3 regions of the Paenibacillus sp. J22P15 genome follow, and region 3 is predicted to be linked to each of the others. Evidence: riboswitches for the same ligand, from Rfam matches in the RefSeq annotation. Region 3 holds a riboswitch; each other region holds the start of a gene.
The links. Region 3 has a riboswitch for thiamine pyrophosphate ahead of thiC (phosphomethylpyrimidine synthase ThiC). Riboswitches for the same ligand answer to the same signal wherever they lie in the genome.

Region 1 (9,865 bases), on a different contig from region 3:
GTAACGATTTCGGGCGGTAATCCCGCGCTGCTCACTCAGCTGGACGTATTAGTGAATGAGCTTCATAAACAAAGCATCAGCGTTGCGCTAGAGACACAAGGCAGTCGCTGGCAGGATTGGTTTTGGTCAATTGATGAGCTGACTTTATCACCTAAACCACCGAGCTCAGGTATGAAGACCGACTGGTCCAAACTCGACGAAATCGTATCCAATTTGAAAAGCAAGTCAACTAGCTTTAGTTTGAAGATCGTCGTTTTTGATGATGAGGATTTGGAGTATGCGACCTATGTTCACTTACGCTACCCGATGGTTCCGTTTTATTTGCAAGCGGGCAATAGCAACTTGCAGGAAACGGAGCCGAAGCTTATGCTTCCATATTTGGTAGAGCGTTATGAGTGGCTGATTGAGAAGGTTATGCCAAACGCTGATTTAAAGCGGGTGCACGTTCTCCCGCAGCTTCATACATGGGTATGGGGGAATAAAAAGGGTGTCTGAAATATAATTAAAGTAAGAAAGGTGGAAACGAGCATGGAAGGAAGAAACAAAGAGGAGCTGAACGGTGTGACGCTGCTCGGCAATCAAGGAACGCAATATTTGTTTAACTATGCACCGGAAATTTTGGAGGCCTTTGATAATAAGCATCCGAATCGGGATTATTTTGTGAAATTTAATTGTCCGGAATTTACGAGTCTTTGTCCAATGACAGGACAGCCGGATTTTGCAACTATCTATATCTCATACATTCCCGCTCAAAAAATGGTAGAGAGCAAGTCGCTGAAGCTATACTTATTCAGCTTCCGGAACCATGGTGATTTCCACGAGGATTGCATGAATATCATTATGAATGATCTTATTGCACTGATGAATCCCCGCTATATTGAGGTTTGGGGTAAGTTTACACCACGCGGCGGCATTTCCATCGACCCTTATTGCAATTGGGGGCAGCCTGGTACAAAGTACGAGCAAATGGCGGAGCATCGGCTCATGAACCATGATTTATATCCAGAGAAAGTGGATAATCGTTAATTTTTGCTTGTACCTGAGACTAGGACAAAAGAGACATCTATGGTAGATGTCCCCTTGGTTGCCCGTCTAAGGTCTAGGTAATATCCTGCCCAGAGTCTATTTCAATTATTCTCTTTTTGTCTATACTTAAGTAAGAGATACTAGAGAATGGGTGAACCGATGATGATTAAAAATGCGATATGTATGTCAGTGCTGCTTTGCACAATAGCGTCAGCGTTAACGAACTTTGGTGTTACTCCGGTACGAGCTCTTGCAGCTCCAGGCGCATCACAAGCTGAATATAGCCGTATGAACAATGTGAATGAGCCCTTCTTGCTGCAGATGGAGCAGGAGGAAAAGTAAAAGCTATCTTCTTAAAATGTTTATGATTGGTAAAAGATATATGGAGCAGTAATTGAAAAATGGCGGTGCAAGGGGAAATCCTTGCACCGCCATTTTTTTGTTGGAACGCTTTTATTGTGAGTCAATAGGTAGGTTGTGAGTGATATTAAGTCTATCTTCTAGACCTATTTTCATCTAAAGCGCTGGTTTGGTGAGAATAGATCTATAATTTAGATCTATATTTACTGGAATGACGAATAAAAAGCCATCGGGTGGGTTTTGGGCCACATTAAGTCTAGCATCTAGTCCTATTTTTGCCAAAAGCGCTGATTTGGTGAGTATAGATCTATATTTTAGATCTATATTTCCAATCGACCTATTGTCAGGCATTCGGTATAAGATCAGCAGTCATCTTCGTGAGAGCTGCCTTTGCTTATAAGCAAAATGATTGGTTGGACCATGCCCGCCGCCGATCCCGATTTGGTCTTCAATAGCTGCTTGAATGAAGCATTTGGCTGTTCTAATCGCATCATGAACGGATTTCCCTTGAGCGACCTCTGCGGTAATAGCAGCAGAGAACGTGCAACCAGTGCCATGCGTATGCTTAGTAGCAATACGATCGCTTTCCAAATAGACGAAGCGCTCACCATCATAGATTAGATCAACAAGACGATCTCCGCTTATATCATGGCCGCCTTTTATGACAACATAACGCGAGCCCATTTGCTTTAATATCCGCGCAGCTTCCTCACGGTCACTGAGCGTACTTATTGGCATACCTGCGAGCAGCTCAGCTTCTGGAATATTTGGAGTAACAACAAGCGCGAGCGGCAGCAAATGCTTAATCAGTGTTTGAACGGCTTCCTGCTGTAGCAAGGGCGAGCCGCCTTTGGCAATCATTACAGGGTCAATGATGAGATTTTTCCATTGATATTGTTTTATTTTTGCGGCTACGATCTCGATTATTTCTACGCTAAACAACATGCCAGTCTTAACAGCAGAGGGTTCCAAATCTTCGCCAATGGAATTCAGCTGCCTTCTAATCGCTTCAGCCTCCATCGGATAGACACCTTGCACACCAAGTGTATTCTGAGCAGTCACTGCTGTGATAACGGACATTCCGTAGGTGCCGAGCTCCTGAAAGGTTTTTAAATCAGCTTGAATGCCTGCGCCTCCCCCGGAATCCGAGCCTGCAATCGTCAGTGCTTGATATCGTTTCATCGACGTATCTCCTTCAAAAGATCAGTCTTACTTACAAATTTGAAAAAGCATCCTCAGCCTTAATATTCGCTGGCAGAAGTTCATTCTCTATTAACCAATCTCGCACATTGGACCATGATGCAGGATCTTGATAACCAAAGGATTGTTCACCCGCGTCCATAAGCGGCAGCAGGATGTCTAAGCTCTTCGTTTCGATTTCCTTGTCGAGAGGGGAGGTTTGATCCTCGTGCTCGAATAAGATGGACAAGGATTGCTCTGTATTCGATGCGACAAATTGCTGGCCTTCTGTAATGGCGGCCATAAATTTTTTGAACAACTCTTGTTTTTCAGCAACTCCTTGCTCGCTTGCAACGAGTACAAGCTCGTAATAATCTGGCACGCCAAAATCAGTAGGGTTAATTGCCTTCATCGGATGCCCTTCCTTAGCTAGCAGCAGTTGCTCATGATTTATAAATCCGCCAATGATTGCATCAACCTTATTGGTGGCGATAGCGGGAATAAAGGAAAAACCGACGTCTATCATATTTACATTTTGCGGATCTCCGCCGTCATCCTTGATCATCGTCCGCATCATCGCTTCGTATAGTGGAATTGAAGAGTAGCCCACCTTTTTACCGACGAGATCCTTGGGCGATTTGTAGCTTCCGCCTTCAGGAACCATCAGATGATTAAGAGGATGTCTGACGATGGCAGCAATCGATTTAACAGGAATAGCTTCGCCGCGAGCCATGAGCACCTGTGGCTGGTAGCTGAGCGCTAAGTCGACCTTGCCAGCCGCCACAAGTTTCAAAGCGTCATTCGTATCAGCAGGCATTTGAATGTTAACATCCAGGCCGTGCTTCTCGAAATAGCCGTTCTTCTGAGCTGCATAAAGGAAGGAATGCACTGCATTTGGATACCAGTCGAGCATGATGCTAATTTGCTGAGGCTTCTGATCCGGTGTAGGAGAGCTGGTTTCATTAGAATTTACATTTGCATTACCGCTGCAACCGCTAATTACGAGCAGTAGAATGGACAGCATTGGAATAAACCATTTGATGTTTGTATTGATCTTCATTTCTTGATTCCTCTTCTCTTTAGTATCGTTTTCTCCAAAAGCACGATGGCACCGAATAACAAGATGCCGATCAGGGATAACAGAAAAACAGCTGCAAACATAGAATCAGCGTTCAAATTGCTGGACATTCGGCGGCTATAGTAGCCAAGACCTGCACTGCCCCCAAGCCACTCGCCAATCGTAGCGCCGACAACACAATAGACGATAGATAATTTCAGTCCCGAGAAGAAGGAGGGCAGGGCGATCGGAATTTGTATTTTGCGAAAAATATCCCAGCGTGTCGCCCCCATCGTTAGCAGCAGCTCCCGATATTCCTTGTCACTTTTCGCTAGCCCGTCATAAGTGTTGACAACGATAGGAAAGAAGGATGTCAGAAATACGACAGCAACCTTGCTCCAAATCGTATAGCCGAACCACATGATGAAGATTGGCGACAGGGCGATAAGAGGAATCGTCTGACTGATGACGACGAATGGGTAGATCGCCTTCTCTAGCGTGCGGAACGTGTGCATTCCTGCTGCTAGAGCAATTCCGCCCACAACCGATAGTAGGAATCCGATTGCGACTTCCTTCAAAGTTGTCCGCAGGTGTTCGCCTAGTAGAAGACGGCTGTCTTCTATTAAGGCTCGGCTGATGGCAGTGGGAGACGGCAGTATGTAAGAAGGAACTAAGCCAAGATGTACGATCCATTGCCACACGATCAGCAAGCTGGCGAGCAGTAGTATAAAGAGTCCATAATGATTCAGCCATCGTTTAAAAAGAAGTTTGCTCATGCAGCCTTCGCTCCAAATCTTGTCGCAGCTTTACAAAATCGGGTTCATAATTCTGCTCATAATGTCGTGGCCTCGGCAGCTCGACGACAATTTCTTGAACGGTGTGCGCTTTGTCAGCCGTCAATAAATAAATGCGATCACTTAGCAAAATAGCTTCTTCTAAATCATGTGTGATGAAGAGAACTGTTTTACCTAAGCCGCCCCATAAATCCAGCAGCCACTTATGCATGCCGCGTTTGGTCATTGCATCTAGCGCGCCGAACGGCTCATCCAGCAGCAGCAGCTCTTGACCCGTTGCGAGTGTTCTTAGAAACGCAGCTCGCTGACGCATGCCTCCCGATAGTTCGTCAGGATACGCATGTTCATATCCTGCGAGTCCGAAGCGTACAAGCAGCTCCATGATTTCACCTGTGCTATAAGGCTTTGCGCCTCTTGCCAGCTCAAGCGGGAGCAAGCAATTATCGAGCACAGTTCTCCATGGCAGGAGCAGGTCCTTTTGCGGCATGTAGGCAACCTTGCCTAGCCGATTCGCGGCAGGCTTGCCATGCAGCCTGATTTCACCTTGGCTCGGCTGGAGTAATCCAGCCATAAGCTTAAAGAGGGTGCTTTTGCCCGAACCGCTCGCACCAATGATGGAGACGAATTCTCCTGAACGAGCTTGCAGCGATAAATTAGACAAAATAGGCTTATCCGTATGCGTATTGAAAGAATAGCTTACGTGATGAAGTGATAATATAGCGGTAATACACATTCCCCCAGTAAACAAATAAAGACCCACCCATTTCCGAGGGGAAATGAGCGGGTCTAACGAACAAACAAGGCTTGCGCGCATGAATGAATGCTGCTGCTCCACTTCCCTCCGCTGGAATGATCCAGATCAGGTTCCAAGGGTCCAGAGCATATGCTCCATCTCAGCCGTTAGGCCCCCCTAGTGAATAAATAGGTCAATATTCAATTTGTATTTTTTCTACTATAGCATACACTGGAGAGATGTAAACTATAATTATCCGAAAAGGCGTTGGACAAATGAAAAATTTACTCGTAACGGGCTATCGCGCTCATGAGCTTAATATTTTTAATCAGAAGCATGAAGGCATTGTTTATATAAAAAAAGTGCTGACGAACAAGCTGGTTCCGCTTATTGAGGATGGGCTTGAATGGGTCATTACCCCGGGACAGTATGGGGTGGATTTGTGGGCTTGTGAGGTCGTTATCGCGCTGAAAGAAATTTATCCTCAGTTGAGGCTATCTATTATTTCGGCGTACAGTAATCCGGAAGAAAAGTGGAAGGATGATAAAAAGGAATTTTATCAGCAGGTATTAAAAGGAGTCGACTATTATGCCTCAGTCAGCAACCAACCGTATAATGGGATCTGGCAGTTTACGGCGAGGGACGAGCTGTTGTTTCGCAAGACGGACGGCATTTTGCTCGTTTACGATGAAGATGCTGGCGAGGGCAGTCCAAAGTTTTTTAAAGAAAAAGCGTTAAAAAAGCAGCATGCAGAGGGTTACGTTTACATTAGCATCAGCTCGGAGGACATTCAAAGCATTGCAGATGATGACAATTTGTATTCAGACAGTTAAGGCGTTGCTTAAAATGAAAACCAGTATAGCCCATTATGCTGAATGGATAGATGACAAACTAACCTCATAGGCCAAGCGGACACAGAAGCCTATGAAAGAATGAGTTCTCAGTTTGACACGGAGCGACCAGCCGAGTATGTTGTACTTGAGAGCGATTCGATTTGGAACAAAGTAATAGGGAACAGGTTATGGTCAATAAGGATTCATGGTAATTTGTCTAAGAAAATTTGAGTATAAAGCAAAAGGAGCGGAATTGTATGTCGATAGCAGAGGGTACCAAAGAGAACCCATGGAAATTAAAAACGCCTCCTCAAACATCTGAATATGAAATGTTTAAGGGCGAAAAGGATGGGAAAGAAATCATAGTTTGCACGGTAGGCAAAACAGTGTTGCATTATGACTATCGTTGCATTGAAGACTTAAGCGCGATGCTTAAAGAACACGGTGACTGGATAGAGCTCGGCAGCGCTGATGAACAGAAGCCTGTTAAGGAGGGTACAGTTGAAGCTTGGGGACGTTCACCTGAAAATCCTATCGGCGGTTGGTATGGCTTGAAAAAAGGTTTGCGCGGGAGATTCGGAATGTACATACCACCATTGATGGAGAAGCTGGGACTCGCAGAGGTAGAACACAATGCAAGAAATAATCGGATGAGGGCACTACAGCAAGAAAGCAAATAAATGCATGAGCGAGAAAATAGACGACGACATGAATTCCCTCTTGTTGCTGCTTCATTTAGCTAACATATTACTTTTGTTTAACAATAGGAGCAGGTTGCTACGGCAGCAGCTCCTATTTTTTTATTTAAATGTTCGATTATCTTTGATCATGCGTGTCTTTTATATGGTAAAATATATTATATATGGTATTTATGTCGCTAGTCATTTTTTTGGTTTATCAAAAGGGAGATGAAAAATCATGAGTTATGATATTCATATTACGAGGGCTAATCATTGGACTGAAAGTGCACATAATCCTACATACTAAATAAGTAACTTTTTTCTATGCGGCTGCGTCTATGAAATATGTGAACAATAGGTAGGAGGAGAACTGCTATTCGTAACCATATTTTATTAGCTTTGCCGATTCATTTGATGGCATGGATTCTCATTTTGGCAGCATTGTTATTCGAGCCATTTCAGTGGTTTTTAACTCCGGTTGTAAATAATACTCCAGCTTTTATTACGGTTTCAAAATGGTTAGTACAATCACTTCTTGTAACTGGCATAATTGGATTTTCTATATATAAATTACGGAGCAGCCCTAAATTGTCTAGAAAAGATTTAAATGTTGTTTCTGTTCAAGTTGTTTTCTCAATTATTCATATTGCAGTCGTCAGCGCTGTTATTTTTTCAGTTGTTGGATTTGAAGATCTATAGCGGACTCAAGATTAAGGCTGCCGACGGGCAGTCTTTTTTTAATAATGAGCATCGGAGCAATAACTCGGTTAAGGTAAATATTTGTATAGTAATAAAATATATTTATTGACATATATAATTTTATGTTGGTATACTATGGAACATTACTTATTCCCGATTAAATATGTCGGAATTAAAAATGGAGGCAATGTTAATGAAACATACCAAAGCATATACCAAACTGCTAGTAGCACTCCTCTTGTCCTTCTCTATCATTTTCACGCAATCAGCTGCATTTGCGGCATCTTCTGCAACTGCGGTATCACAGGAAGATGGTGCAGCACAGTATAAGCAGTTTTTGAAAGAAAAGTTTGATGTTAGTCTCCCGGCTAAGGTTACAAAAGGCGAATTCATTCAAGCGGTAGCAACTGTTCTTAGCTATGAGCCATCGGGCAAAGCTGTAACATTCTCGGACGTCTCAGCTGAGAGCGAGCTGTATGCAGCTGCAGCTGCTTTGTATGAGAAAGGTATTTTGTCCGGCCCCGCCATTCAAGGCGATCAAGTGCTTACAAGCTCTGTAGCAATTGCGATTGCTGTAAGAGCAGCAGACTTGAAGGAGCTTGCCTATACATATCCAGCTGCTAAGGTAAACAAAGTTTTGACGAAGCTAAATGTAAAAAGCAGCTCGCTTGGTACCAAAGGCGCGCAAGAGGTAGCAGCAGCGGTAGATACAGGTTTGCTGCCAGTTGAATTTCATGCTAACTTTAAGCCGAAAAATGCAGCAAGCGATCAATTGATCCACACGCTTCTAGGTAAAGTGCTTATCACAAAAGGACTTTATAAGAAATACATCGGTTATGTTAACGACAACGATATTTATGCAAAGCTAAGCAATGCATACGAAACTTCCGATATTATTGATGCGCCGAACTTGCAAAAGCTTGTTAATACAGCGTTGGAGCAAAATTTGATTACGGGCTACAACATTAAGGATTCCCGTTTCAATGCTAATTTCGTCGATTCCTTATCGCTAATTTACGGACATTCTGATTTTAATCACGCGATTCAGCTTATTGGCTTGCTTCGCAGTGAAGGACTAAACGCTAAGGTACAATTCGAGCCCAAAACATCTGCATTTATTTTTCTAGCAGAATGGGGTACTCCAGGACCGAATGTGGTGAAAATTGCAAATGGAAATTATATTAATTATGCAAAAGAGTATGATCTTGAATTCGAATTTGCTAATGCGGCGGATAAAGCTGCTTTCCAAGATGTCATTCTAGCTTATGCAAAGAAAGATAAGGATGGTCAAGCAGGTCTGATTATTGAATCATGGTGGCAGCCGCTTTACTATTCACAAACGGAACTGAAGGATTACGAAATTATTACGAACAACTTTATTACGGATGCGGACAGTCCTTATACTGTAAATCCTTTTTCACTTAATGAAGATTCTGCCAAGGTGGTAGCAGGCTTTAAAGCAATTGATCCAAATGTTGTTGTTACGCCAATTCAATTTTGGGTGGATAAGCCGTTCTTCAGATATTTGCATGACGAAGCATCATAATCGAATCTATATATCGCAGTTACAAAGCAGCCCTGACCGTCGTTGATGGCGGGGCTGCTTTATGTTATGGTTCAAAGAAAAGGAGCAGTTGTTGGATGACTAAAATTGCAGAGGCATTGGAAGCGAAGTTCCGGGAGCACGCCAATCCGGAGACGGCAGGTCCGATGGAGGCGTATATGCGCGGTCAATTTGTATTTCTGGGCATTAAAACGCCAGATAGGACACAACTGCTGCGCGAGTTTTGGCGGCAAAATGAAAAGCCTAAAGGCGAGGAGCTGCTGCAAACAGCAGAACAGCTATGGCAGCTGGAAGAGCGCGAGTTTCATTACGTTGCGATGGGTTTGCTTGAAAAATACAGCAAAGAGGCGTCGCCTGCACATATCGACAGGCTAGAGCGTTGGGTGACAACCCACTCATGGTGGGATACGGTTGATTTTCTGGCGGCCCATTTGGTTGGCTATCAGCTTTCGAAATACCCGGAATTGATAGCAGATTATACGGAGCGATGGATTATGTCGGATCATATGTGGCTGCGAAGGTCGGCTTTATTATTTCAGCTAAAATATAAGCATAATACCGATACAGAACGATTATTTCACTACATACGCCTTACGAAGGATGAAAGTGATTTTTTTATACGAAAGGCAATTGGCTGGGCTCTGCGGGAGTATGCAAAAACAGATGCCAGCTGCGTCCGTCGGTTTGTAGAACAAACATCGCTCTCGCCGCTCAGCCAAAAAGAAGCGTTAAAGCATATTTTGTAGCCTGATGCGGTGTCTGCAATGCGCTGGGCTGCAAACATTACAAATGAAAGGCTATTTATTTTCTTGTCCGTTTAGGCTAGAATAAGGCTGTACTTTGGCAACGAGAGAAGGAAACATGGTGGCTGTACGCAAAGGCTTAAAACTTCGCTTCGTATTAGGATTGTTCGTAATAGGCTCTGTTATATTAACCGCCC
Region 2 (9,865 bases), on a different contig from region 3:
ACAGCTATTCTTTTAACACACGGTCACTTTGATCACGTTGGTGCCATTATTGAATTAATAGAGCATTGGAATGTTCCTGTTTATGCGCATAAGCTGGAGCTGCCCTATTTAACAGGCGAGTCCGATTACCCCCCAGCAGATCCAACCGTACATGGCGGTCTCATATCAGAGATGTCTCCGTTCTTTCCCCATGACGGTATTAATCTCGACGATCGGGTGCATCCGCTTCCACCTGACGGAAGTGTGCCAGGATTGCCGGGTTGGAAATATGTTCACACACCGGGACATACACCAGGACATACCTCCTATTTCCGCCCAGAGGACGGTACTTTGATTGCCGGTGATGCTTTTACTACCGTCAAGCAGGAATCTCTATACAAAGTCATAACACAGGAGCAGGAAATCAGCGGCCCGCCACAATATTTCACGACGGATTGGAAAGCTGCTGAGAAATCCGTAAAGAAGCTTGAAGGCCTAGATCCTACTTTGGCAATTACAGGCCATGGGGAGCCTATGTTCGGAGAAACGCTGAAGGATAATCTCACGCTACTAACGAACAAATTCAAAGAGATCGCAGTACCGAAGCATGGACGTTTCCTCACGAACTAGACATTAACGCCTAGCTTGTCAGACATTACCAACCCCTTTTTGTAAACAATCCGACAAAGTTTTTTAATATTGCGTTAAGGTTCATTTTCTATACTTAGAGACATCAACCCCACTGTTGATATATAGTTCTAGGACGCCGGCCCGCAGAGATGCGGGCCATTTTTTTTTTGAAACCATACCACCCATAAAAACGTTAGAACCGAATATACTCTCAAGAAGTGGCTGCTTACGAAGAAGGTTTTGTCTCGTGCAAAACCGAAGCTTAGGAGGCGATTAACGATGGAAACATTCGGCAGAGGCTGTCTTTACATTATTATTGGTGTCATGATCGTGATGGCGCTGGCTTTTATTGTTGGTGGTACAATTACAATTCCTTGGTACATTCTTATTCCCCTTATCATACTTGCCTTTTGGGCTGCATCCAAAAAAGGCAAATGACCCGTTCACCCTACAATATACTTTTGAAATGCGCCACTAAGAAAGCCAGCGATTATCCGCTGGCTTTCGCTTTTTCTGTGAGTGATGATCGTCGCTCCGTTCACCTTTCAAGCTATTCTCTGCTACGCCAGCAATATGACTCTTGCAGCCGGTTCCCATGTGGCAGTTAATCCGAACTCTGCTGCCAGAGCTCTAATTTGAACATAGCCTTTTGCTTCGGACAAAATGGATTCGAGCTCTTTACCGTTTACGGTAACCTTCGTGCCCGTCCAATCAATCTTCGCTCCCAGCGCTTCGCCAAGCAGTCTTGCCGGCACCCAAGTGACTCCTTTAAATAAGTAACCGTCTGAAATAACCAATCCCTTGTACAAAACAACGATGAGCTCCGCATCCTTCAGCTTCTCCGGCTTCGGCAGCGGTAAACTGGCTAATGCGTCATATTTCTTCAACCCATACTGCTGAATAATGGTTTTTAATTTGGCTGGATAAGCCGGATCTGTCGCATAGCCGCAAGCTAACAGCATATCTGCTTGTCGTTCTGGCGTTGGCGCGCTCCGAACTCGTTCATAACGAGCGGTCGCCAGCAGTAAATCCAAATCTTTATAAAAATGATACACGCTCTCATAGGCTCGGAAAGCAGCGCGTCTGTTTTCACTTCGCCCATCGATGACCTCCCATGTCCCTTTGACGACAGCTTCTCCGTGCCAAAAAGCATTCGTCTGCCCGCTCCCAACCTTAATTCCACCTAAGTTGTACCATGGGTGAATGACGCCACCAGTTTCGAGTACATTTTGCGCTAATCGAACGGAAGGAAACATTTTAGATCCTTCACGCTTAACTCTTATGACCGTTGGTGCTAATTGCTCAATAAATTGTCGCCTTGTAAGCTGCGCCATTGTCTGACTCCTTCCTGCCGTCCTATGTGAGCTGCAATGTCTAACCCTGTCCTTATCTTTGTATGCAGCGAGAGCGCCAATGGCAATGGACAATATGGCATGAAAGGTTGTCTCTACTAACAAGAGCCGCCCTGTCAGAAAAATTTTTCTGATAGAGCGGCTCTTAGCTTTAGTTTTATACTATACATCCTATTCTATTTAATTCCGTAAAAACGGCGTGTATTCGCAAGCAATATTTCCGCGGCCTGCTCGGCCTTTAGCTTCTTGATAGCCGCAATATGTACTGCTACATCAGCAGCCATTGCCGGCCGCGTCGGTTGACCCGCATACGTCCCCTCGAACGGCCACGGACCATCCGTCTCGACCATGAGCAGCTCCATCGGATACTGCTCTACAAGCTGCTGAATCTCAGCTTCATAGGCAACGTCAGGCGTAACTGATACCATATAGCCGCCGGCAGCCATGCGGCGTATGACCTCGGAACTGCCTTTGAACCAATGAAAGTGCGCTCTGCGAACGCCATACCGCTCCAAAATGTCGCATGCTTTGTCGGCGTCTTCATACACCGCATGCAGCACAAGCGGACGATCCAGCTCTACGGCTAGCGCAGCGAAGCGTTCCAGCAGCTCCAAGTATGGTTTTTCATCGAAAACCACGCCCTCCTCAGCTTCCATCGCTTCTGTCCGCGTGTAATAAGGAAGCCCTACTTCCCCTATAGCAAACGACTCACCCGCTTCATGACGCGCGCGAATCCATTCAAACAGCTTGTCGATCTCCGCATCAGCCGGTATAGGCTGCTCTGGATGAAAGCCGTAAGCAGGATACACTTTTCCCGCATACTGAAGCGCAATTTCACGATTCACAATTGATGACTCCAAATGCATGGAAACTGCAACCACAGCTGCAACTCCTTCTGCAAAGGCGTGCTCCAGCAGCTCTTCCCGCAATTCTGACGCATACAGGTCAATATGAAGATGTGCATCTATACAAGCTTCAGCTTGGAGGGGTGACACATTAGAAAGCTGCCGCTCACGCTGTTCACTGCCTATTTCCCTCGTCATCTATTTATCCCCTTCGTTGGCACCTGTCTTAAGCAGGTCATAAATGTTCTGCTTCATGGCATAGAACCGCGGGTCCGTCCACAACGATTCATGACGCGGACGCTCGAAAGGCACCTGAAATTCCTCCAGCACTACAGCTGGCGATGCAGACAGTACGATAATCCGGTCTGATAAAAACAAGGCTTCCTCAATGCTGTGCGTAACGAGCAGAACGGATCTGCGATTTTGCTCCCAAATCGACATAAGCCACTGCTGCATTTGCTGCCGCGTCAAAGCATCCAGTGCGCCAAACGGTTCATCGAGCAGCATGAGCCGCTGCGGTGCAAGCAGCGCACGAAGGAAAGAAACCCGCTGCTGCATCCCTCCTGACAGCACATGTGGATAACAATCCGCATACTCCTGCAGTCCGATTCTCTCCAGCCATTCGCTCGTTTTCTCCTTCGCGAGCTTTCGATCCACACCTGAGATGGTAAGCGATAACTCAATATTGCCTGCGACGGTTTGCCATGGGAGCAGCGATGATTGCTGCGGCATATATGAAATATGCCCGCGTTCGCCCGTCGTTTGCTTGCCATTAATCCAAATCTCGCCTTCCGACGGACGCTCCAAGCCGCCGATAATTTGAAACAAAGTTGTCTTCCCGCTCCCAGAGGGTCCTACGATCGATACAAATTCTCCATCCGCTATCGAGAAGGATAAGCCTCCAAGCACCTCTTTGCTCGTGAGTCCTTTGCCAAACTGCTTCCGAATATTTTTCGCATGCAGCGTGGCAAGCTCATATTCACTTTGCTTGCTCATCCTCTAGTTCACCTCTTTCTCAGGGCGCCAACGAATGACGAGGCGCTCCGCTAAGGTGATTAGCCCGAATAACGTCAAGCTGATCGCAACGATAATAATAACTGCTGCAAACACACGATCAGGCATAAACCCTTTGAACGAGATGATCATAAATGCTCCAAGCCCTTTGTTCGTACCTATCCATTCGGCTACAACTGCACTGAGCACGCTGTAGGACGCCGCAATTTTTAAACCAGAAAATAAATGAACAATCGCGTGTGGAAGCTCTAATCGCCAAAAAAGCTGCCATTTGTTAATGCCGATCATTTGTAAATAATTACGAAGCTGTGCATCGGTGTTCATAAGTCCGCTCAGCATGGCAACCGTAATCGGGAAGAAACACACCATCATAACAAGCAGCACTTTGGGCAGCATTCCATAGCCCAGCAGCATCGTCAAGATAGGAGCGATCGCAATGATGGGTACGTTTTGCGACAGCACGAGCAACGGGTATACTGCCGATCGAACGCCGGGGATTAAATGCAGCAAAGCGGCGAGCACAAAGCCCACCGCCGATCCTCCCACAAAGCCGAGCAGCATGATTTTCATCGTAGCTCCCGTATGCATCATTAACCTTGGCCAAATAGCGATGGCCTCCTGCACGATTGATATAGGTGATGGAAACATCCATTCTTCAAACAATCCAAGTGATGCAGCTGCCTGCCAGCCGGCGAGCAGCGTGATCATCAGCGCTGCTGGGGGCCATATTTTTGACCAAATCGACTTTTTATTGCCCATCTGGATATTTCTCCAGCAGCCTGCCCATCGAAGCACCCTTTGCTGGATTGTAATAAATTTTAACCTGTGAAATAACGGACGGGCAGCCCATCTCTGCCATTTCCTCGCTCATCGATTGCACTACGCTAAGCAGGTGGCTAAGCTCACCCTCCATTGTCGTTTCAAGCGGCGCTACTCGGTAAGGCACTCCCGCTGCTTTAATAATTTCAATTGCACGATCTACGTAAGGAAGGACGCTTTCGCCGCCTGGCGTTGTCGGTAAAATTTGAATGCTTACTAATGCGTTTGCCATCTGATTTCCTTCTCTCTCATCGTTGTAAGTGAAAGCGGACTATGTCCGCTTTCCTGTCGTTGACCATTATCTTATTCAGGCAGAAACTCATTCGTAAACGCCTTCTCCGCTTCAAGCTCCTTCTCGAGCAGCTTGTGCTCAAACATCCACTCCGCGTAGTTTTCCCATACGCTTAGCTTCTGTTCACCCCAGCGCGGCGCGTCATCTTGATATTTCGAGCTTAACCATTTTTGGCTGGCACGCACAAGCTCTGCATTCAAGTCGGGCTCTGCTTTGATTAAAATTTCTGCCGCATCCTCTGGATTACTGATCGCATACTGGTAGCCTTTTGACACGGCAGCAGTAAACGCTTTGACCACATCCGGTTTATCCTTGATCATCGTTTCATTTGTTACAATCACGGGCGTATAGTAATCCAGTTTGTCGCTATAATCAGTCAAATAAACCATATTAATCTTTTCACCGCGCAGCTCTGCTTCCACACCTGTCCACGCATAATAGATCCATGCAAAATCGATATCCCGCTTAACCGCTGTAAAAAAGTCGCTTTCGCCGATGCTCATGATGTTTACTTTGCTTACATCCGCACCCTTCTCCTGCATTAGCGATTGAATAACCGCCTCCTCGACAGGAGCGCCCCAGCCGCCGTAGGTTTTGCCTTCGAATTTCTCAGGTGAATCGATTCCCTTTGCGAGCGGAGATGCGAAGCCTGAAGTATTGTGCTGAATGACAGCGGCGATCGATACGAGCGGCACGCCCGCAATTCTAGCCATCGTAATCGATTCCTGATAGCTCACGCCAAACTGTACATTGCCCGAGGCTACCATTTGATCAGCTCCGCTTTGACCCGGTTGAATAATTTCAACGTCAAGACCTTGCTCCTTAAAAAAACCTTTATCTCTAGCCACATATAGTCCGGTATGATTTGTATTCGGTGTCCAGTCTAGTACTACCTGCACCTTCTCAAGCGGCTTGTCCGCTGATCCCTCTTGCTCTTTCGGCTTCTCGCCGTTGTTATTGGCACCACAACCTGCCAGCGCCAATACGAACACAAGCATCGCTGCCACCAATCTCCACGACATTTGCCCTGCTTTTTTCTGATTCATGATGTTTTTGTTCCCCTCTCCATGCTTCGATTCAATTAAGACGTCTCCTCGTAGTATCCGGTCCCCTGGCTGCATCATTCCAATTGCAACAAAAAAAGCGTCCCCCTAATCCGGAGGACGCCATATCATCGGCTTTGCAGCTATTTATCCCAGCACATGCTTGGTCTCTGCGACCGTGCCTGCCTAATAAACAGAGCTTCTGTCCCTACGCTGGCATTATCCAGATCAGGTTTAACGGGTCGGAATTGTGTAGATAATCCCCTCTCAGCCGGCCTAACCAGCTCCCCGGAACATATTCGGTTTCGTCAATACCATTCATTGTATAGCAAAACCCGCATTTAATGCCAGCTTTTTTTGAAAATGATTATCATCAAGCCATAATCCCTCTCGTCTTTCGGCATACGGCTACCACATACATCGGCTCTACACTTTTCAGCTCATGAAGCCCGCCTCGCCCGTACCACGAGTTTCCTTATCATCCTCCTGAACCGCAGCAGGAGCAACGCGTCCATAGACAAGCAAATAAGCGGCTGTCAGTTCATTCACAATATCACTTGATGTTACTTGCTCAAGCAAGTGAATATAATCGAGCTGCTCCTGCGGCTTATTCTCTGCGCGCGTAACCTTCACATAAGAAAAACCTGCCTGTACATACAACTGACCCACCTGCTGTGCTGTGTACTGAATCGCCGCTTGACGCTGCGCCTTCACATTCGAAGGATCTAAGTACTGCCGAATATTCTCGAAATAAAATCGATTGGCAAAACACCCGATGAGCCAGCCGCCCGGCTTTAAAAGACTAACAAGCCGCTTCATCGTTTGCGGCGTTCCATAAGCGTGGGCATCCCCGATCATGATTCCGTCCAAACCTTCTGCAGGCAATATCCAATCCTCCGGCTCTCTCGAGCGGAACACCGTAATTCCCGAGGCCTCTGCAACTCTTGCCGCCATCTCGTTGCCCTCGACACCGTACCATTTTGCAGTTGGAAATTGCTTCTTCACATGTAGAATCGTCGCTCCGCAGCCGCAGCCAATTTCCAGAATTGAGCATTCCTCGCGCTTGTATTCATGAGATTCCCGCTCAATAACCGTACTGAAATCCATGCGTATATATGTCGCTTCGCCGGGGTGAAAACCCCATTTAACCATAAAAACGTTCGTATTGTTATTGAAAGTTTGCAGATATAACTCCGGCTCAGAGTTAAAGGAGACGCTGCCATAGTGGTGAATAAACGTATCCCCGCATAACATCAGCTTGTATCCTGCCAGCCTCAGCCGCAGTCCATAGTCATCATCTTCAAAGCTGCCGATGCCAAAGCACTCATCAAGCGGTCCGACCTGCTCCCATGCCTCTCTCCGCAGCAGCAAGCAGTAGCCCACGAGCTTCACACGTTCTTCCCACTTCGTTCTGTCAGGAATCGCGTGCAGCGCGGAAGCGAACAGCTCCATTTCCTCTATCGTCTTATATGTGACCGGAATTGTCGTCCAGTAGGATGCCGAATTCGTTACAGGACTGACCGCTCCGATTCGTTCATCACTGAATATGCAGCGTGTAAGTCCGTCAAGCCAGCCTGGCGTTACAATTGTATCGTTATTTAGCAGCAGAAGAAGATCACCTGAAGCCGCAGCCAGACCTTGGTTGCAGCCTTTAGGAAACCCGTTGTTGCAGCCATTGTCAATGACTAGGATGCCGCCTTCGTTTTTTGCCCACGCCACCGTATCATCCGTCGAACCATTATCTACAATAATCAGCTCATAGCTGCCTCGCTGCGTATGACGCCGAATGCTCTCCACACATTGTTTTGTGAACTCGATCTTATTGTAGGTAACGAGAATAATGCTTGTCATACCCCTATTGGAATCGCTCACGCATATCCCCCTCAAGCAAGCGTAAAAATCTGTACCCATAAAATATGTCGATACAGCCGCTTCGGTGAGAAATGTGTTCCAACTTTATCATGCTGCCTTTTTATATTTCTTTCGTATTCCGACGATAAGCATAAGCAGCGGCAGTACGATTTGGAAAAATGGAACAATCTTCAGCGAAATCTCAAATCCGACCCAAATGTGATACGTATTGTTCGTTTCCAAAAACGAAGCTGCATAGATGAAGATACCTACCGGTACCACACAGTAACGATAAGCGAAACCACTTACCGCACTCAATGTGAATACCGATGCCATGTACAGCGCGGTCAATTTCACGTAGAGACCGATAAATAGAAGCAGTGTTACAATCACATCTAGCCGCTCCAGAAAGTTTGCCAACCGAATCAGCTGCACCACCTCCAACAATGGCAGTGCTGTAAGACCCGCTAAATCTGGCCCTAATACACATATCGTGATCGCATTCATGAGGATAAGAAAAACCGATACTAGAATAAAAGCCCGATACGAGACTCGTCCGATCATTTTTTTCTCGCTGACATGCTTCCAGAAAACGAGAAAAACAACCATTTGCCCGAAAGGAAAACCGAGCAAGTCCGGAAATGCCGCCTTCACGACAGGACCGATCCCATTCTCCAAAATCGGCAGCAAATGTGTTATTTTCGGTAATCCAGTTATGAATACAAGCAATATTATTAAACAATATCCAATAACTGTAATCGGAAATAACAGCTGCACTACACGGACAAATACCTCTAGACCCTTGTTTACGGTGTAAGCTGCAACGATGAGGATAAGCAGCATAATAATCCACTTCGGGGTTAAGATAAGCAAGCCCTTTGTCGTAATCTCACCTACATCCCTCACATTTCGCATCGATTCGTAAGCGAACCACAAAGCATGGAGAAGCCCGACACAGCCGCCGATCCACCGTCCAAAATGTATCTTGTAAAGCTCAGCCAGTTCCGAATCAGGAGCGCGCTTTTGTATACGGACATACATGCTTGTAAGCAGCAGGCCGGCAACCGCAGCGATCGCCATTGATAGCCATGCGTCCTGCTTCGCTTTAGTGCCAAGCTCGAACAACGGCGTACTTCCGATCAAAAAAACGATAATCAATATAGAAATCTGTTTTTTTCCGATCTGCTGCATACGGTCTCCTTTCTGCTTATGAGCGGCCTTTCTCCTGTACCTTTTTAAAGCCGCTTTCGCTCGAACCTGTTGAACTGAGCTTCACCTTTACCGACAGCTTTACTTCTATGCTTGGAAATAGCTCCGTCCACTGATCTGCCACCTCCGACCACTGCTTGGGATATCTTTGGTGGATCAATGTTCCAAAGCCCATTACATCTGCCTTATGTTTACGAGCAGCCTTCCACCCTTTCTCCATAATGGAAGCAAGCTCGCCTTCAATAAGCCGCTCAACCTTCTCCACCTGCTTCGGATTGGTGAGATCATCTTGGCAGCTATACTCGAGCAGCGTGCCCGCAGCGCTCGCATTCACATGCATAATCCAATTGCCGCTTGCCGATTCAGGTCGCAGCTTGGTCTTCGCCTGCGTAATTCGAATCGACGAGTTCTTCAGTCCATTCCCATCCTCTGAGCATGCAAAAGGGATCGTCGTTCTCTTCACATGGTTCGTGAGCCACATGATGCCTCGGCTCTCCTCATCATTAACCCAACCTACCAGCTTATCGCCTACAATCAGCCCCAAATCAAATAGTCTTAATTTGGAGGGCGTATTGGTGCGGGTCAGCTTCTCAGCTCGATCCATGCTCTCGCTCGTTCCCGCCATGGTAAGACCCGGTATGCTGGTGGCATGTGTTGTGCCGAGCAAATCCAGCATCACATCATGGATCGTCATTTGCCGAAAAATAGAACTGTTCTTCTCTTCATTGATGATCATACGATGAATGGCTGCGCCAGGAATTTTCTCAAGCGGGATCAACTGTTCCAGCATTCGGCGCGCGTTGCCTCTCGTCAAATAGACGCTCACCGTCT
Region 3 (9,865 bases):
CTCCGCCAATCAATGCTTGTTCGATCACTTCAACGACCGATTTTCCAGGGTGATTGGATTCCGCTGTGATGGCATACAATTGAAAGTTTCGCCATTCTGCTCTACTCATCGTTACTCACACATCCTTCTATCGGTATAATCAATCATTTTTCATTTAGTAAGTAGCTCCTGCAAAGGTTAATGGCGTGCTCAGCATCTGCCGTCCCCTGCACGAGCACACGCCCATCTGGAAATAGAATCAGCTGCTCGCCGCTTTGCAGCAAGGCCTTCACTAAATACCGATTAACCGTAAGCTGACAGCCAAGCTCCTTCAATGATTGCTCTAACCCCGTCATAGGAAGCGGCATGCCTAATGTCACCTGCACCGTATCTCTTCCGCATAGGACAGTCGTGCTAATGGGAGAAGCTTCTGCTATTCTATGATCCAAAATAGTTCTATCGTCAATGGCTGACTTCTGCCTTTGACCGCAATAAGGACATTCCGTTCTACCAAGCGGCAGCTCCGATTCTCGCACTCGGAATGACCATAAATCAGCGCTTAACCATGTTTTACGTATGGCCCGTTGATTACCCGTGAGCAATTTGATCGCTTCGCCCGCCTGCAGCGAAGCAACAAATTCAACCGCTGGTGCGAGTACCCCTACTGTATCGCAAGTATCTACCTCGTTCTCCGAATCGGCAGCGCCGATTAAGCAGCGTAAGCAAGACGTCTCCCCCGGGATAAGTGTGGCTTGCATCCCTTGCGCCCCAGCTACACCGCCATAGACAAATGGAATCCGCTGATTAAAGCATAGATCGCTTAGCAGCAGCCTTGTCGCAGCATTGTCCGTCCCGTCAAGCACGAGCCCCACACCTCCAGCAAAAAGGCCGATATTCGATGTGTTCACATCCGCTACTGTGGCTATTATTTTAACGCTGCTGTTGATCTCGCGAAGCTTATTTGCAGCAGCAATCGCCTTGGGCAGTACAGCAAGCGCATCCGCTTCGTCAAATAGCATTTGGCGCTGTAAGTTGCTGGGCTCGACAAAATCCCTATCGACCAGCCTCACTTCTCCCACCCCAGCTCGAACCATATGCTGCGCAAGCGATGCCCCTAACGCGCCTACACCGACGATGAGCACCGAAGCATCGGCCAGCTTACGCTGGCCTTCTTCTCCGATTTGAGCAAATCTCGTTTGCCTGGAATAACGATTAGCAAATGCCGACTGAGCTGTATTAACCATAAATCATGCTTCCAGCCGCTTTGAATGCATCCGCCTTTTCCTTCATACCCGCTTCAATTGCCTCCGTCGTTTCCATTCCGTTTTGCGCAGCATACTCCCTTATATCTTGAGTAATTCGCATACTGCAAAACTTCGGTCCGCACATCGAGCAGAAATGAGCAGATTTGGCTGCATCCGCTGGCAGCGTCTCATCGTGATAGGCCATCGCACGTTCTGGATCAAGCGACAGATGGAATTGATCACGCCAACGGAATTCAAACCTTGCTTTGGACAACGCATCGTCACGCAGCTTCGCCCCGCGATGTCCTTTCGCCAAATCTGCCGCATGTGCTGCAATTTTATAAGTAATAACGCCTTCCTTCACATCCTCCTTATTCGGAAGACCGAGATGCTCCTTTGGTGTTACGTAACATAGCATAGCCGTTCCGAACCAACCAATCATCGCCGCCCCGATTGCTGAAGTAATATGATCATACCCCGGTGCGATATCCGTAGTTAGCGGACCTAGTGTATAGAAGGGCGCCTCATCGCAAACCGCCAGCTGACGATCCATATTTTCTTTGATCAAATGCATTGGGACATGCCCTGGACCTTCGATCATCACTTGAACATCATGTTTCCACGCGATCTTTGTAAGCTCGCCGAGTGTATCCAGCTCTGCAAACTGAGCAGCATCATTCGCATCGGCAATTGAGCCTGGTCTCAGCCCGTCGCCAAGCGAGAATGACACGTCATATGCCTTCATAATTTCACAGATCTCTTCAAAATGCGTATAAAGGAAGTTTTCTCTATGGTGCGCAAGGCACCATGCTGCCATAATCGATCCGCCCCTTGAGACAATTCCGGTAACACGCTTAGCCGTTAGAGGTATGTAACGCAGCAGCACGCCCGCATGAATCGTAAAATAGTCAACGCCCTGCTCGGCCTGCTCGATTAGCGTATCGCGGAACACTTCCCAGCTGAGGTCTTCTGCTTTGCCATTTACTTTCTCTAGCGCTTGATAAATCGGCACTGTACCGACCGGCACTGGTGAATTGCGTACAATCCACTCTCGTGTCGTATGGATGTTTTTTCCCGTGGACAAGTCCATAATGGTATCGGCTCCCCAGCGAGTCGCCCAAGTCATCTTCTCAACTTCCTCTTCAATCGAAGAGGCGACAGCGGAATTTCCAATATTCGCATTGATTTTCACATGAAACTGACGTCCAATAATCATCGGCTCACTTTCAGGATGATTGATGTTCGTCGGAATAATGGCGCGACCAGCTGCGATTTCGCTGCGAACAAATTCGGCGCTCATCCCTTCGCGGATGGCGATATACTCCATCTCCGAGGTGATGATTCCTTTGCGGGCATAATGAAGCTGCGTAACATTTTGTCCCGCCTTTGCCCGGAGCGGCCTTCTAGCTAAACCTGGAAAGCGTTCAGCACCTCGCTCCTCCACCCTGTCTAACGTTTTAAATCCATTGTCCTCTGGCTTTATTTCTCGGCCCTCATAATTTTCCACGTCGCCGCGCTCCACAATCCATTCGTTGCGAATGGCTGGCAAGCCGCGTCTCACATCTACTTCATATTCTTCATCGGTATAAGGACCGCTCGCATCATATACTCTTACTGCTTCATTCGGCGTCTCTTCGCCGTTTCTACCTGTACTAGCCTCGAGTGCAATTTCCCGCATCGGAACTTGGATGTTTTCCTTCGAGCCTGAGACATATACTTTACGGCTGCCCGGAAGCGGAGTTGTAATTATGGACATAACAAAAACCTCCCAATAGAATGAATTGAATTTCTCCTGGAGGTTAACGCAAGCATATTAGAAAGTATAAAGCACCGCTGAAATACACGTAGCAAGCTGGCTACATGAGCTGCAATCACTGAAGCGTGTTTGGTTAATAGCGAAGCCTCTCATTACGATACGCTTCACTATCAGCCAAACAAAAAAAACCGCTCCAGTGAAGGAGCGGTCGAAGAGTGTCGTTATGCGAGTGTAATCTCGCCGAGGTCTCCCTCAGCAGATTAAGTCATACCTAATTCAACTGACGCATCCGTTGATTTCGGCATACCATGTCACACGCATTGCATAAACGCACAATCCCACTTTCCTACGCTGGCATAACCCAGATCAGGTTCAAAGGGACCAAAGCGTTTCGCTTTATCTCAGCCATGACGGCGCCCCTAGTGGATTTCCTTGTTTGACTATAACGTTTAATAAAGAAGAGTGTCAACCCTCTTTTTTCCATCCACTGCAAAAGTAAGCTAACTACTCCTTCAGCAGCTTCACCCAAAGATCAGCCGTATGGCGCCATGTGAACGTCTGTTACACACGCTATATCTTAAACTTCACTTGGAACAACCCTGCCTTGCGAGCTGCCATATAGATAATAACGACCAGCGGCCCGATGAATACACCAATGACGCCGACCAGCTTGAAACCTACATATAAACTCACAAGCGCGGACAATGAGCCGATACCTACAGAATCACCGAGAATTTTGGGCTCTACGATGCGGCGGAATACGGTGATCACGAGGAACAAAATGATAAGACCTACACCAGCGTAAAGATCACCCGTTAATATTAAATAGCTTCCCCATGGAACAAGAACAGAGCCCGTTCCCAGAATCGGCATAATATCAACGATAATAATAAGCAGCGCGATGGCAAGAGGATACTTAATGTCAAGTACCAGCAAACCGACTAAGGAAATAATATAGGTAAGAGCACTCAAAATAAACTGCGAACGCAAAAAACCAAAGATCGATTTTTTGAGATTAATCAGCAAATTATCAACCTTTGACTGCGACTTCTCATCAAACAGTGATAGTACCGTTGCCCTCATCGTATTCAGACTGAAGCTCATCATGTATACCGCCACCAAAAAGACGATAAAGAAGATAAACATTCCAGGAATGCTCGAAGCGAAAGCGATGACTGAGTTCGATAATGTACCAACCATTTTTGCCAAAGCACTCGTTAGTTCCTTCAGCCAATTTTCTAACGTTTGAATCGTATCAGGCGGAAAGTTCTGATATAACGATTGTGCCTGGAGCATGAGATCGTCGATCATGCCACTGGCATTTTCGAAATAATGGGGTACTTTTTTGAAGAAAGCTATTAACTCAGCTACAATCTTCACGCCTAGCAAAGCGATTAGGCCAATGAGTATAATTGTAAATAAGCTGCTGGTTATCGTAGCTGCTAGCAGTCGATTCATGCGAAACTTCTTCATAAACAGCAGGTTTACCGGCTCTAGAAAAATAGCTACAACAAGCGCTAATAAGAAAGGAGCACCTACCGTAAAAAACAAATAGAGCAACAGCAACCCTAATGCGATAAATACGATTGTCTTAATCGACACAGCTTCTCCTCCTTTCTATTCTTTTATATGCGCTTTATTCCACTCTTAAACCTGGATCTATATACTAATCAAGCACCGCGCTGCGTTCATGGAAGTTTACATCCTTATAGTACATATCCTTGACAAGGAGGTTCGGTCCACAGCATGAGGCAACCGGGCAGTGACAATTCACGCTTTGTGCTAGAGAATGGTCCAGCCATTTATCGAATAAATCTTCCAGTTTTGATTCACCGATGTTACCAAAAGCGGGTACATCTGAGAAATCCGTTACGAACACATCGCCCGTAAACAAGTTGACGTTTAATCGATTGCGGCCATCAGGATCATTACGAACCGTAACATTTGGCTCATTCGCTAATCTTCTTAGAAGCTCACGCTCTGACGAGTTATCACTGCATGGATAAAAAGGAAGTGTGCCGAACAGCATCCATACGGATTGGTCTCGTGCCTTCAACAAACGTTCAATAGCTTCTAGCATTTGTTCACGCGAGAGTACCGGCAAATCCTTTGCAAAGGAGCTTGGATACATCGGATGCACCTCATGACGCTGACAACCCATTTCAACGATCAGCTTATGAATCTCATCAATTTTGTTATACGTTTTATAATTAATCATAGACTCCGCGGAAACAAGGACACCTGTCTCACTAAGGCGGCGCGTATTTTCTATCATTCGTTCATATAGCTTCGTTGCTGCTTCAAGGGAAACATGATGATTAGCCTTCGCAAACCCAATCTGATGGAAATCTTCCGCAGAAGTGTAGTTAAACGAGATATGCATTACATCAAGATAAGGAGCAAGCTGCTCATAGCGGCTATAAGGCAGAGTCACGTTCGAATTGATCTGGGAGCGAATACCGCGGCTGCGCGCGTATTGAAGTAACGGGACCATATACTCACGGACCGTGCGATCAGAGAAGGAGGGCTCTCCGCCTGTAATACTAATCGTTTCGAGATGCTCAACCTCGTCCAGTCGGTCCAGCATCTGCTTAAGCGGCAGCTTGGCGGGTTCTGTCATTACGAGTGTGTCTCCAACAGCGCAATGCTCACAGCGCATATTGCAAAGGTTGGACACGGTCATTTCGACGCTTGTCAATCGATGTCTTCCATATTGCTGCAACGAACGAATCGGGTCCCACGGATCATTCGTTGGTGAAAGTTTAGGTAATGCTCTACTTGATTGTTGCAATTGTATTGTGTTCATTTTTTTCAGCACCTGACTTATGTTCTGGAATGAATCATTCTTTATTTATTGTAATGCGCGACTGCGAAGTAAGCAAATAAAACGGCGAAAAAAAGCAAAAAGGAGCCTCATCGGCTCCTGCTCTCTAAATCGATTAACTACCCGATGCAAATTGCACATCACTTGCGTCATCATTTACGCTGACAATCATCATCGTTAATTGCTTCGATAAGTCAACTTCATATGGCGTCTTCAGTTCCTCGCCCGCTTCATTCATTAATATCCGGATAATAGGCCGATGCGGGTAAGAGCGATTGAGGTCTGCTACAATACCCGACTCTCCCGTGTGCAGCTTCACCGTTATTCCGATGGGGTAAATAGCAACCTTATCGCGGAATAATTGAAGCATTCGCTGCTCGTATAGCGTGCCAGCTCCAGCATATAGACGCTCAATCGCGTGATGCGGAAGCATCGGAGCACTATAGACTCGGTTTGTTGTCATGGCATCATACGAATCAACCATGCCAATCAGCTTGGCGTAATCGTGAATCTCATTTCCCTTGATGCCGCGCGGATACCCGCTACCATCAATACGTTCATGATGCTGGAACGCACAGTGTGCAACGAGCAGCGGCAAATTCGGCTCATCCTTCAGCATTTCATAACCGATTCTAGCATGCTGCTTCATCGCTTCGAACTCCTCTTTCGAGAGAGGGCCCGGCTTTCTTAGCACATCAATTGCAATTTGAGTTTTGCCGACGTCATGAAGAAGAGCACCCATGCCTAGCGTCGTAAGCTCATTCTTCGAGTAGCCGTTCGACATACCTAGAAGCGTGGAGTAAACACATACGTTTAAGGAATGCTGAAATAAGTAGTGATCAACGGAGCTCATGTCCATCAGCATGATCATAGCATCCTTATGACAGGAGAGATCATCGATAATCATGTTCATTGTATTTTTAAATGGCTCAGCAATATAAGGGTAGGATACACCCTTTTTACGTTTCGGGCGATCCATCATTTCACGGAAATTCGTTCGTATTTCCTTCAGAGCGAACTGCATTGTTTCCTCTCTAATTAAAGAGGGAGGTACAATATCCTCTGTCATCGGATCTGCAACATACACATATTGAATCCCGCATTGATCCAAGCGGGAAATTAGTCTCTCTGTCAGTTCCATGTTTTCACCAAGAAGAACGATGCCCTCTTGAGAAAATATTTTTTTGGCTAGCTTCATGCCTGCCCTGCATTTCCCTATTGACACTAACCGCATTTTCTCGATCCTTCCCCATTAAAGATTAGCTAACTATTACATCGGAAAAAACCGTTCGTAATGTTAATGTACGGGAAATGCGAGAAAACCGCAACCATTTTATTCTATTTTTTTCGACATATTCTGTCGAAACTTTTCATATTTATTGTCAGTATGAAACATTATTCCAGCGAAATTGACAACATCCTGCAATTTCATCCGAATTTTGCAACTGAGCCTCGATGACGTCTCGTATAAACTCAGGTAAATAATAGCTTACTTGAACGGCATTAGCCAGCGACTCATAACCAGCCTTGAAGCTGAACATATCGATTGTTCCCAGTCTATAATTCCGTTCATCTTCGAGGATCTCTCCATTTACTTCTACCTTAATGAGCCTATTCATTGGCGGTCTTGTGGAATCATAGGTAACGGACAAGCCGTCTATCGCAAGCGTACCAAGCACTTCCCCGCGAAAGCCGTAACCCTTGATCGGCTTATGAATGAATTCGGGCAGCAGCGCTTGCTCCAGTGCTGCCCTTATATTCGTGCCTGCAATGATCATCAGGCACGGATTAATCGGCGACGGACAGAGGGCGTGCAATTCGCCCGCTGTCACGTCCCCTTGCGCGAGGCCGCCGAGCAGCTGCCCAGCGTTGACGATGCCGATCTCGGCATCGGTCCAGCGGCGCAAGCCCGCGGCCAGCAGGTTGCCGAGCGGTGATTCCCGCTCGGCTCTGGCGGGCAGCGGCGTGGCGAGCCGGGCAATGACCCGGCTTAGGCGCTGCTGTCCCGCCAACAGGAAGCTGCCGATGATGGCGGCAGCTTCAGGGTGCTCCGCCATTGCGGCCGTAGGCACGCAGGCTGCGCGGAACAGAGGGCGTCCAGTAACGTTGTCGATTCCGATTTCGACTCGCCCAATGTACTCTCCGAATTTTCCGGCTGCACAAATCGTCGTTTCACCGATGACAATCGGTTCCTCCAATAAATGATGGGTATGAGCGCCCAGAATAAGATCAATGCCTTCCAGCTTCTCCGCCATTTGCTTATCCAAGAAGAGACCAAGATGGGACATCACTACGAGCACATCGACCTTTTCTCTCATTTGAGCTGCTTGTTCTCGTACTGCTTCCAATGGATCGCTTACTTCCCATCCAAGCAAACAATAAAAATTCGAAAATGCCGCCGTAACAGCGATGATGCCGATCTGAAGCCCATTTTTATCAATGATTGTGCTGGGCAGCAGCCACTCGGGCTGTTCCCCTGTCGCAGAATCATGCATATTGGCGCACACGACCGCGAATTTCGCTCGATTCCTATAAGCGTCCGAAATCGTTTGAGCGGTATATGTAAGTCCCTCATTATTGCCTAGTGTGATCACTTCATAGCCAGCTTGATTTAACAGCTCTACGTTAACGATCCCATCGCTGCCTTCTGTCTCTACCCTCATACGATCCATGTGATCGCCGCAGTCTACAGCTAGCACGCGTTCACTGCCATAGATCCGTCTTTCCTCCGCAATGTAGGAAGAGATCTTGGCGGCATGCTCTAGACGACTATGTATATCATTGCTATGAAGAAGCACTACTCGTGTACGAAAACTGTCCGTCAAATTCATGCTCGCCTCCTTATGACCTTTTCTCAGCGCCGCCTAAGCAACTTACTTGTTCATACGCAAATCATCATACGAAAATGTATGCTTAAAGCCGTATGTGGCCTCCGCTTGCTCATTTTCTGTATGATGACCGATTTTGAGTTTGACGATACTTTTCACATTTAAGCATTTACTGCTCCCATTAGGCACATATAGTCGGATAGGGCCTGCCTTCATCAAGGGCGAACCATCAAGGGCGTACAGTACTGCTGCCTGCTCAAGCTGCTCCCAAGGGATCGAAGCCTCGAACGAATCTGCTGCTTCTACACTCAAATATGATGGTGTTATGAATGTTTCAGCTTGGCTGCTTTGCTTCATCCACGCCGCATACCAAGCATGCCAATCAAATGCTGAACCGATTGCATCCGGCACTCTCTCAGATATAGGGAAGCTTGCTCCCGCTAGCATAGCCATTTCTTCAGCACTCGTAAATAAATTTCCAAGCTCAAAGTGCTCGATCTTGATCTCATGCATCAGTACTCATCAGCCTCCAATTTGCGACATACGTCGATCTGTAGGGATGTGATTTTGAGCGCTGTCCGCAAGCTTAGCTGCCATCTCATGATTTTCCGGCTTAATGTCCATCGATCTCAGCAGCAGTTGCTTCATTTCTTCCGGATGCCCGAAAGCCGCTCTCACATTCAATTCATCTACCCAATATAAGCAAGGCTTAATCGAACCGTCCGCTGTTAGACGCAGACGATTGCAAGAGCTGCAGAAGTGATCACTTATCGGGTGTATGAGCCCAAATGAACCGCGGCCGCCCTTCATTTGCCAGTCGTCTGAGGGTCCATTTCCGTGAACATTTAGTCCTCTGCTAATCTCGTAACCCTCTTGCTCCGCTACTTCCAGTACACGGGAAAGAGGCAAATAATGTTTTTTCCAATTCTCATCGGCATGACCAATCGGCATATATTCAATAAATCTGACATGCATCGGCTGTTCGAATGCCAGCTTTAGAAATGCTGCAATTTCATCTTCATTTACTTCTTTAAGGAGTACACAATTCAACTTAATCGGAGCAAAGCCTACAGCTGCAGCTGCCTCAATACCTTCCATTACACGCTTCAATTCCCCGTTCCGTGCGATGAAACGAAATCTCGCTGAATCTAATGTGTCTAAGCTTATATTCACTCGGTTCAAGCCAGCTGCTCGAAGCGATTCCGCTTGTTTGGCTAAAAAAATACCATTTGTC

Region 1: linked by a shared signal. The riboswitch ahead of AC0YN6_RS11660 (ABC transporter ATP-binding protein) and the one ahead of thiC (phosphomethylpyrimidine synthase ThiC) in region 3 are both predicted to bind thiamine pyrophosphate.
Region 2: linked by a shared signal. The riboswitch ahead of AC0YN6_RS01160 (ABC transporter substrate-binding protein) and the one ahead of thiC (phosphomethylpyrimidine synthase ThiC) in region 3 are both predicted to bind thiamine pyrophosphate.

The regions. Positions count from the first base shown of each region.
Region 1 is NZ_JBWDNT010000004.1:136,150-146,014, forward strand. It holds gene queE (7-carboxy-7-deazaguanine synthase QueE) at 1-495, shown strand, start outside; gene queF (preQ(1) synthase) at 529-1,026, shown strand; gene AC0YN6_RS11640 (hypothetical protein) at 1,174-1,368, shown strand; gene thiD (bifunctional hydroxymethylpyrimidine kinase/phosphomethylpyrimidine kinase) at 1,756-2,568, opposite strand; gene AC0YN6_RS11650 (ABC transporter substrate-binding protein) at 2,600-3,625, opposite strand; gene AC0YN6_RS11655 (ABC transporter permease) at 3,622-4,398, opposite strand; gene AC0YN6_RS11660 (ABC transporter ATP-binding protein) at 4,379-5,251, opposite strand; TPP riboswitch at 5,236-5,338, opposite strand; gene AC0YN6_RS11665 (SLOG family protein) at 5,425-5,982, shown strand; gene AC0YN6_RS11670 (DUF6855 family protein) at 6,240-6,662, shown strand; gene AC0YN6_RS11675 (hypothetical protein) at 7,095-7,361, shown strand; gene AC0YN6_RS11680 (hypothetical protein) at 7,555-8,907, shown strand; gene AC0YN6_RS11685 (DNA alkylation repair protein) at 9,003-9,671, shown strand; gene AC0YN6_RS11690 (sensor domain-containing diguanylate cyclase) at 9,787-9,865, shown strand, end outside.
Region 2 is NZ_JBWDNT010000001.1:246,991-256,855, reverse strand. It holds gene AC0YN6_RS01195 (MBL fold metallo-hydrolase) at 1-609, shown strand, start outside; gene AC0YN6_RS01190 (hypothetical protein) at 889-1,047, shown strand; gene AC0YN6_RS01185 (glucosaminidase domain-containing protein) at 1,170-1,943, opposite strand; gene AC0YN6_RS01180 (TatD family hydrolase) at 2,138-3,004, opposite strand; gene AC0YN6_RS01175 (ABC transporter ATP-binding protein) at 3,005-3,802, opposite strand; gene AC0YN6_RS01170 (ABC transporter permease) at 3,806-4,579, opposite strand; gene AC0YN6_RS01165 (thiamine-binding protein) at 4,569-4,871, opposite strand; gene AC0YN6_RS01160 (ABC transporter substrate-binding protein) at 4,943-5,977, opposite strand; TPP riboswitch at 6,163-6,275, opposite strand; gene AC0YN6_RS01155 (glycosyltransferase) at 6,410-7,846, opposite strand; gene AC0YN6_RS01150 (GerAB/ArcD/ProY family transporter) at 7,934-9,016, opposite strand; gene AC0YN6_RS01145 (Ger(x)C family spore germination protein) at 9,033-9,865, opposite strand, start outside.
Region 3 is NZ_JBWDNT010000005.1:37,879-47,743, reverse strand. It holds gene thiE (thiamine phosphate synthase) at 1-109, opposite strand, end outside; gene AC0YN6_RS13950 (ThiF family adenylyltransferase) at 144-1,223, opposite strand; gene thiC (phosphomethylpyrimidine synthase ThiC) at 1,216-2,979, opposite strand; TPP riboswitch at 3,306-3,410, opposite strand; gene ytvI (sporulation integral membrane protein YtvI) at 3,550-4,581, opposite strand; gene yfkAB (radical SAM/CxCxxxxC motif protein YfkAB) at 4,646-5,785, opposite strand; gene AC0YN6_RS13930 (HD-GYP domain-containing protein) at 5,919-7,037, opposite strand; gene AC0YN6_RS13925 (bifunctional metallophosphatase/5'-nucleotidase) at 7,186-8,634, opposite strand; gene AC0YN6_RS13920 (hypothetical protein) at 8,677-9,144, opposite strand; gene moaA (GTP 3',8-cyclase MoaA) at 9,154-9,865, opposite strand, start outside.